4 regions of the Janthinobacterium sp. KBS0711 genome follow, and region 1 is predicted to be linked to each of the others. Evidence: predicted binding sites of a transcription regulator. Region 1 holds the regulator's gene; each other region holds the start of a gene.

Region 1 (2,204 bases):
GCTTGATCGCCTCTTTACCGTGCCCTTGCACTTTGGTTTTGTATTTCATCACTTGCCTATCGAGCTTGTCGATCAGGGCATCGATCGCGGCATACAGGTCTTGTGCCAGGCTTTCCACATAGACGGTTTTGCCACTTAAACGCAGGTTGACTTCGGCCTTTTGACGTTTTTCTTTCTCTTTGAGGTTATCCACGGTCAGAATCACGGCGATATCGATAACTTGATCGAAATGACGTTTCACGCGTTCCAGCTTCGTTTGTACGTATTCACGGATGGCTGGTGTCACTTCGAGATGATGTCCGCTGATGGTGAGATTCATACACACTCCTAAAGATGATCGGGTTCGTGCGGTCCATCCTATCCGGCCCGCAGAGGAACCGAAAAAAACTTACAAACACTTACGCAGGCTCACTGGCGGAATTTTCAACGCTTCCCGGTATTTGGCAACAGTACGTCGCGCAATCACCATGCCTTGTTCCCCCAGCATGTCCGCAATCTTACTGTCGGATAAAGGATTTTTAGGGTCTTCTGCTCCTGTCAGTTGCACGATCAATGCCCGTATCGCCGTCGATGACGCTTCGCCCCCCGCTTCGGTGGCGACGTGGCTACCAAAGAAATATTTCAACTCGAACATGCCGTGCGGGGTCAGCATGTACTTTTGAGTTGTTACCCGCGAGATAGTACTCTCGTGTAAACCCAGTGTATCAGCTATTTCACGGAGCACAAGGGGGCGCATGGCAACGGCCCCGTGCGAGAAAAAGTTCTTTTGTCTTTCTACTATCGCCTGTGCCACGCGCAGGATCGTGTCGAAACGCTGGCGCATATTCTTGATCAGCCACTTGGCTTCCTGCAACTGTGCGCCCATGGCGCCCTCGCCCTTGCCCTGCTTGAGCAGGTTGGCATACATGGCGTTGACGCGCAGGCGCGGCATCACATCGTTGTTCAAGGTGACTTGCCAGCCATTGCGCGCGCGCTTGACGACGACGTCGGGCACCACGTAATCGGACACGTCCGAGGCGAACACGGCGCCCGGATGCGGATTGCACTGGCGAATCACCGTCTGCGCTTCGCGCAAGTCTTCATCGTCGCAATCGAGGGCTTTTTTCAGCTTGTTGAAATCGCGCTGGGCAAACCAGGCCAGGTGCTTTTCCACGATGACGAGAGCCATGCGCCGCGTCACCATGGCGATGTGCGGCAAGCGCTTGATCTGCAGCGCCAGGCATTCGGACGCATTGCGCGCGCCCACGCCGGGCGGATCGAAACTTTGCAGCAGCGACAAGGCCGTGCGCATCTCGTCGGCGTCGATTTCCAGCTCTTCCGGCAGGCGCGCCAGGATGTCGTCGAGCGACTCTTCCAGGTAGCCATTGTCGTCGAGCGCGTCGATGATCAGCTCGACCAGCGCGCGGTCGCGCAATTCGAGCACCGTCACGCGCATCTGTTCCATCAGGTGTTCGCGCAGGGTGCAGTGATGGGCTTCCAGTTGCGGACGGGAATCTTCATCGTCGGGCGCCTTGCCCCGGCTCGCCTCGCTCCAGTCGCTGTCGCCGCCGTCCGCCGCGGCCGGGCTCTCGCCCGCCTCGCCGTCAAAGGTTTCCGCTTCGGCCGGCGCCGCGGGCGCTTCCTGGCCTGGCGGCTGGGGCGGCGCTTCAGCCGGCGCGGCCGTGGAACTCAAGGCGCCGTCCGACAGCAGGCGCAAGGAGCGGTCGAGCGGATCGTCGAGGCGCTCGAGCAGGGGATTGTCCGTCAGCAGTTGCTCTAGCTCCTGGTGCAATTCCAGGGTAGACAATTGCAACAGGCGTATCGATTGCTGCAACTGCGGCGTCAGTGCCAGGTGCTGCGAAGTGCGCAGCTGCAATGATTGTTTCATTGGCTTACATGCGGAAGTGTTCGCCCAGATAGACCCGGCGTACCGACTCGTTCGCGATGATGTCGTCGGGGCGTCCCGACGCCAGCACCGAGCCCTGGTTGATGATATAGGCACGGTCGCAAATACCCAGCGTCTCGCGCACATTATGATCGGTGATCAGCACGCCGATATTGCGCTCCTTCAAGAAGCGCACGATGCGCTGGATCTCGATCACGGCGATCGGATCGACGCCGGCGAACGGCTCGTCGAGCAACACGAAACGGGGATCGGTGGCCAGCGCGCGGGCGATTTCCACGCGGCGGCGCTCACCGCCCGACAGGGACAGGGCCTGGTTCTC
Region 2 (2,204 bases), on a different contig from region 1:
TCTTGCCCCAGGCATCCTTCGCGGCATGGGCGGCGTCCAATGCCAGCTCGACGTCTTCCGCCGTGGAACGGGCGATTTCGCAAAATGGCAAGCCCGTAATCGGCGTGATGTTAGGAAAGTATTCACCTTTTACTGGGGCAACGAATTTGCCGCCAATGTAATTGTCATAGCGTTGTTTGAAGGGATTGGCTACGCCCAGTTTGCTGATGTCTGCGAGATTCATGTCGTCCTCTATCGGGTTAATTAGAATGGAATTACTTAATTAAAATCAAACGTCCTGGTACAGATGGGGTGAGTACACGGAGTCTTCCGCAAATGCCGTGCCAGCTCGCCATCCCACTACAAACTTAGCCGCTTTTACCCTTGTTGCAAGGGCGCGGCGTCAATACCGGTGCGCTTTTCAGCGCATGCCCGGGCTTGAGCCGCTGCACAATGGAACAGGTGTACCAGACTGGAACACCTGTTCCTGTGGGACTAGCGAATCACCACGCCCCATGGCAATTCACCTACGGCAATATCGGCCACCTTGCGCGCGCTGGCCGTATCGATGACGGATACGCTGTTCGAGCGGCCATTGGCCACATACAGCTTGGCGCCATTGGGCGTGACGGCCATATTCCATGGGCGCTTGCCAACGGGAATGGTGGCAGTGACCTCGTTGCTGGCTGTGTTAATCACCATCACCGTGCCGTCGATACCGTTCGAGACATACACCTGCTTGCCGCTGGGATGGACCACGATGCCATTCGCATTCTTGCCAGCCGGAATGGTGGCAATGGTCTTGCGCGCGGCCATGTCGATCACGTAGACGGCATTGACCAGTTCGCACGCCACGTAGGCGCGGCCCGAGTCCGGACTGAAACCGATGCCGCGCGGGCGCAATCCCACGGCGATGGACGCCACCTGGCGGCGTTGCACCACATCAATGACATCGACTTGTTCAGCCTCTTCCGCGCTGACCAGCAGCCAGCGCCCATCCGGGCTGAACACGGCATGTTCCGGATTGCGTCCATGCACCTTGATATCGGCGAGCAAGACGCCCGTCTGCCCATCGAGCAAGGCCACGCTATTGTTTTCCTCGACGGCCACGGCCACGTAATGACCGTCTTGCGAAGCGCTGACGCCTTCGGGCGACTTGCCCAGCGCCACCGTGCGCAGGGGGGCGCCGCCAGCGTTATCGATCAGCAGCAAGGCGCTGCTGGCTGCATCCGTGACAAACAATTGCCGCCCGGTGGGGTCGGCGGCGATGCCGCGCGGACGCTTGCCGGCTGCAATCTGGCGCACGACCTGATCGGTCGCCGTGTCGATCACACTCAAGGTGCCCGATTTTTCATTGGGAACATAAGCAAATGGAGCGGCCTGGAGGGAGGCGCAGGCAAGCGCTGGCAGCAGCCAGCACACCTGGCGCAAGCGCGAGAAGAAGTTGGGCATAATCACCTTTCGATGGCAAAACACAGGAAAAGCGCGCGGCATCGGCGCATCTGATAATTGCTGTATGCAAACGCCGTGCCACTGACACGCGTATAATTTCAGCCTACCAATGGAGACATGGCAGGCATATTGCTTGATACACAGATGCAGACCTGCGCCGCGCACGCGACCAAGCAGGCTTTTATTCACATTGGAGAATCCGCATGCAGCACCGTTTCCGCCTGAACACCATCGCCAGCCTGTTTGTCGCCGGCAGCGCTACCCTCGCCCCTCACGTCTTTGCCGCCGAGGCTGCAGATCCGGGCGGGCAACTCATGGACACGGTAGTCATCAGCGGCAGCCGCATCGCCCATCCCAGCCAGGAAGTGCCAGCCTCGATCGACGTCGTCGACAGCGCCCGCATCCAGGATGGGCAAATCCGCGTGAACGCGTCGGAAGCGCTGGCCGCCGTGCCGGGCTTGGTCGTGCAAAACCGCCAGAACTACGCGCAAGACTTACAAATCTCGTCGCGCGGCTTCGGCGCCCGCTCGGCCTTTGGCGTACGCGGCGTCAAACTGATCAGCGATGGCATTCCCGCCAGCATGCCCGACGGGCAAGGCCAGGCCGCCACCTTCAACCTCGATACGGCCGAGCGCATCGAAGTGCTGCGCGGACCGTTTTCTGCCATCTACGGCAACCACTCGGGCGGTGTGATCCAGCTGTTTTCCAAGGATGGGCAAAATCCCCCATCCGTCGAACTGAACGTGACGGGCGGCAGTTTCGGCACCAGCAAG
Region 3 (2,204 bases), on a different contig from region 1:
CTTCTTCCAGCGAAGCGCACACGGTCGGGATCAGTGCGTCTTCTTCTGGCGGCAGATGGTACAGATCTTTCGAGGCGGCTTCGCCCGGATGGATCTTGTTGGCAACGCCGTCCAGGCCGGCCATCAGCAGCGCGGCGAAGCACAGGTACGGGTTCGCCAGTGGATCCGGGAAGCGCGCTTCGACGCGGCGGCCTTTTGGATTGGCCACATGCGGGATACGGATCGAGGCGGAACGGTTTTTCGCCGAGTACGCCAGTTTCACTGGGGCTTCGTAGCCTGGTACCAGACGCTTGTACGAGTTGGTGCCCGGGTTGGTGATCGCGTTCAGTGCCTTGGCGTGCTTGATGATGCCGCCGATGTAGTACAGGGCGAAATCGGACAGGCCGGCATAGCCGTCGCCAGCGAACAGGTTTTTGCCATCTTTCCATACGGATTGATGCACGTGCATGCCCGAACCGTTGTCGCCAACGATAGGTTTCGGCATGAAGGTGGCGGTCTTGCCATAGCTGTGCGCCACGTTCCACACCACGTATTTCAGGTTTTGCGTCCAGTCGGCGCGCTCGACCAGGGTCGAGAACTTGGTGCCGATTTCATTCTGGCCGGCGCCGGCCACTTCGTGATGATGTACCTCAACCGGGATGCCCAGCGACTCCAGAATCAGGCACATTTCCGAACGCATGTCCTGGAAGCTGTCTACTGGTGGCACTGGGAAGTAGCCGCCCTTGACGGTAGGACGGTGGCCGCTGTTGCCGCCTTCGATGTCCTTGCCGGTCGACCACGAACCTTCGTCCGAACCGATCTTGACGAAGCAGCCCGACATGTCGATCTTCCAGCGCACGCTGTCGAAGATGAAGAATTCTGGCTCAGGGCCGAAGTAGGCGGTGTCGCCCATGCCCGACGATTTCAGGTAGGCTTCGGCGCGTTTCGCGATCGAGCGCGGGTCGCGGTCGTAGCCCTTGCCGTCCGACGGTTCGATCACGTCGCACTGCATGAACAGGGTCGTTTCTTCCATGAATGGGTCGATATTGGCCGTGTTTGGATCCGGCAGCAAGATCATGTCGGACGCTTCAATGCCTTTCCAGCCAGCGATCGAAGAACCGTCAAAGGCGTGGCCCGACTCGAATTTGTCCATGTCGAAGTGCGACACGGGAACCGTCACGTGCTGCTCTTTACCACGGGTATCAGCAAAGCGGAAATCAACGAATTTGACTTCGTTTTCTTCTACCATCTTCAAGACTTCTGCGGCTGTCATTGCCATGCGTATCTCCTAAATGAATGTGGGGTGAGCCGACCTTAATGCGTCTGGGCTGATGAAGCGAAGCAAACATTGCGTGCCACCAAAACTCATAAGGATCATAGCAGATTCCATGCCAGCTTCTGGTGGGATGACGCCGCCAAGGTCAAAACCCGGCCATCCCAATGAAAGTTTTCGTGCCCGCGATTTTCCTGCTGCGTTTGCGTCAAATCAAGAATGCACTAAGCAAGTGCAAAAAACGAATAACGCACCATTATCGTGCATTTTATGCCGATTCTTGAAAAATGCCTCCTTGTGGTGCATGCGCGATGCACCATGGTTTCCCGTTTGCGGCGCGCGGATGGCGCACTATAATCGACCACACCTGCCACTTTCATCGAGGACGCCATGACCACCGCCGCCGACATCCTGACCACCGCCCGCAGCCGGGCCAATGAAGGTACGCCGTATGCCGGCGCCGTCACGCCGCAGGAAGCGTACGACCTGCTGCAGCGCGATGCGGCCGTCAAGCTCATCGACGTGCGCACGAATGCCGAGCGCGACTGGGTGGGACGGGTTGATATCGCCGATACCCAGCATGGTGCGGTGCAGTGGGCCACCTACCCCGGTGGCGTGCCGAATCCCGATTTCCTCGCGCAATTGGCCGCCCAGGCCGGCAAGGACGAGGTGCTGCTGTTCCTGTGCCGCTCCGGCGTGCGTTCGCGCCACGCGGCCAAGCTGGCGACCGAGCACGGCTACCTGAACTGCTACGACATCCTCGAAGGTTTTGAGGGCGACAAGGACGCCGACGGCCACCGCAAGCAGATCGGCGGCTGGTGCAAGGCGGGGCTGCCGTGGCTGGGCGCCTGACGCTGGCAGCCTGATTATCTGAACCGTGTTTGATCTGGCGGGCCACCCTGTGGCCCTCTATCGGCTACAACCATCCATGCGCGCCCGATTTTTCAACTGC
Region 4 (2,204 bases), on a different contig from region 1:
AGTTGCGCCAGGTTCGCCAGCACGTAGGACAAATCGGCGCTCTTGCGGCACTGGTACGTGGGCACGTTATTCAATATCGGCTCTTGCGACAGATAAAACTTGATCATGTCGGGTACAAAAGGATAGATCGACTTGTCGTCGGCCACGCCCGTGCCGATGGCGTTCGCCAGGGTCACCCGGCCGGCGCGGTACACGGACAGCAGGCCCGGCACGCCCAGGGACGAGTCGGAACGGAAGGCCAGCGGGTCGAGGAAGTCGTCGTCCACACGGCGGTAGATCACGTCGACTCTCTTGGGGCCGCGCGTCGTGCGCATGTAGACGGAATTGTCGTTGACGAACAGATCCTTGCCTTCCACCAGTTCCACGCCCATCTGCTGGGCCAGGAAGGCGTGCTCGAAATAGGCGGAGTTGTACATGCCGGGCGTCATGACGACGACCGTGGGGTCATCGACGCCCATGGGCGCGACGGAGCGCAGGTTGTCGAGCAGCATGTCCGGGTAATGGTCGACGGGCGCGATGCGGTTGCGCGCGAACAGTTCCGGGAACAGCCGCATCATCATCTTGCGGTCTTCCAGCATGTAGGATACGCCGGACGGCACGCGCAGATTGTCTTCCAGCACATAGAATTCGCCCTGGCCCGCGCGCACGATGTCGACGCCGGCGATGTGGGCGTAAATGTCGGAGGCGACGGAAATGCCCTGCATTTCCGGGCGGTACTGGGCATTCTTGTAGATTTGCTCGGCAGGAATGATGCCCGCCTTGATGATGTTTTGCTCATGATAAATATCATGGATAAACATGTTCAAGGCTTGCACGCGCTGCACCAGGCCCGTCTGCATCTGCGCCCATTCGGCGGCGGGGATGATGCGGGGGATGGTGTCGAACGGAATCAGGCGTTCCGTGCCGGCATCGTCGCCGTAGACGGCGAACGTGATGCCGACCCGGCGGAACGTCAGGTCGGCCTCGGCCCGCTTGCGGGCGATGGTCTCGGGGGATTGCTGCTCCAGCCAGTTGCTGAATTCACGATAGTGTTCACGTACCTTGCTGTCCGTACCCACTTCATTTGCAGTCATTTCATTGAAAAAATTTGCCATGTTGTGATTTCCCTTGAGCCGTGTCTGACTATAGCTCAGCAGGAAGCGTGCCAATGCCGCACACCTGAAAGTGTGTAAAAAATGACCATTTTTGTGGCATAAATCCGTCATCCGCACCGTATTGGTGCGTTACTGCGCGGAAAGTGCCGGTGTTGGGGCAGGTAGCGGTGAGCTCAAGCGTCGGGCGTGACGAAGGGGCGGCAATCGATGGGCAGGTCGATGGTAAACGTGGTGCCCGTTTCCGGCGCGCTGTCGACCAGCGCGCTGCCGCCGTGGCTTTCCGCCACATTTTGCACGAAAGGCAGGCCGATGCCCCAGCCGGGCGCGCTGCCCTGGTGTTCGCGGCGCAGGTATTCGAAGATGCGCTCGGTCTGCTCCGGGGCGATAGTGCTGCCCGTGTTGTGCACGGTGAGTATCATGCGTTCGCGCAGGGTGTTGATGTGGATATGGATGGGGCCGTCGTCGCCGTACTTGAGGGCGTTGCCCACGAGGTTTTCCAAGGCGCGGCGCAGCGAATTCTCGCACCACCAGCCGGTGACGGACGCGCCCGTGACCTCGCACTTGCCCGGATGGCCCGTATTCACGCTGTCGGCCACCTGCCTTGCCAGCGGCAGGATATCGAAGCGATGCAAGACCAGCGGCAGCTTTTGCCCCCGGTGGTAGCTGAGCGTATCGAGCAATTCCTGGATCATCTCGTCGAGGCGCTTGCCGTGTTCGATGATTTTCGACGCCAGGGCCGGCACGTCGAGCTGCTGCGCTCGCCGCTGCAGCAGCTGGGCGCTGTTGAGCATGACGGAGAGGGGATTGCGCATATCGTGCGACAGGCCAGCGGCGATGCGCCGCTGGAAGCTTTCATGCATGGCCGTAAATTCCAGGATGGCTTCGCGGATGCCCGTATCGATCGAGGCATTGATCACCTTCCAGTCGCGGCGCCGCAGCGGCACGCCCGCGTCGAGGGCCGCATCGGCGAAACAGTCGCGGAAGATCTGGTATTCCTGGATCACCTGTTCCGGACCATAGCTGGTCATGCGCGCCCGTTCGTTGCCGTGCACGGCCGGTGCGTTGGTGTTACTGGTGGCATCGTCGCGCGGATAGCCTGGCGTCAGCGCT

What was found. Region 1 encodes sigma-54, which starts transcription at its own class of promoters, with help from an activator protein. Its sites were predicted from a motif close to TGGCANGNAANCTGCTTT; they were not measured.
Region 2: VM94_RS05415 (beta-propeller fold lactonase family protein) is a predicted target of sigma-54. The motif match lies at 1,495-1,512, and genes of this name have one in related genera.
Region 3: glnA (type I glutamate--ammonia ligase) is a predicted target of sigma-54. The motif match lies at 1,356-1,373, and genes of this name have one in related genera.
Region 4: VM94_RS21250 (circularly permuted type 2 ATP-grasp protein) is a predicted target of sigma-54. The motif match lies at 1,130-1,147, and genes of this name have one in related genera.

Annotation. Positions count from the first base shown of each region.
Region 1 covers NZ_LBCO01000002.1:96,288-98,491, reverse strand. The annotation lists gene hpf (ribosome hibernation-promoting factor, HPF/YfiA family) at 1-319, opposite strand, end outside; gene VM94_RS00490 (RNA polymerase factor sigma-54) at 389-1,867, opposite strand; gene lptB (LPS export ABC transporter ATP-binding protein) at 1,872-2,204, opposite strand, start outside.
Region 2 covers NZ_LBCO01000009.1:3,309-5,512, reverse strand. The annotation lists gene adh (aldehyde dehydrogenase) at 1-223, opposite strand, end outside; gene VM94_RS05415 (beta-propeller fold lactonase family protein) at 475-1,431, opposite strand; gene VM94_RS05410 (TonB-dependent receptor family protein) at 1,635-2,204, shown strand, end outside.
Region 3 covers NZ_LBCO01000033.1:949,957-952,160, forward strand. The annotation lists gene glnA (type I glutamate--ammonia ligase) at 1-1,258, opposite strand, end outside; gene VM94_RS22745 (rhodanese-like domain-containing protein) at 1,643-2,104, shown strand.
Region 4 covers NZ_LBCO01000033.1:596,777-598,980, forward strand. The annotation lists gene VM94_RS21250 (circularly permuted type 2 ATP-grasp protein) at 1-1,094, opposite strand, end outside; gene VM94_RS21255 (sensor histidine kinase) at 1,268-2,204, opposite strand, start outside.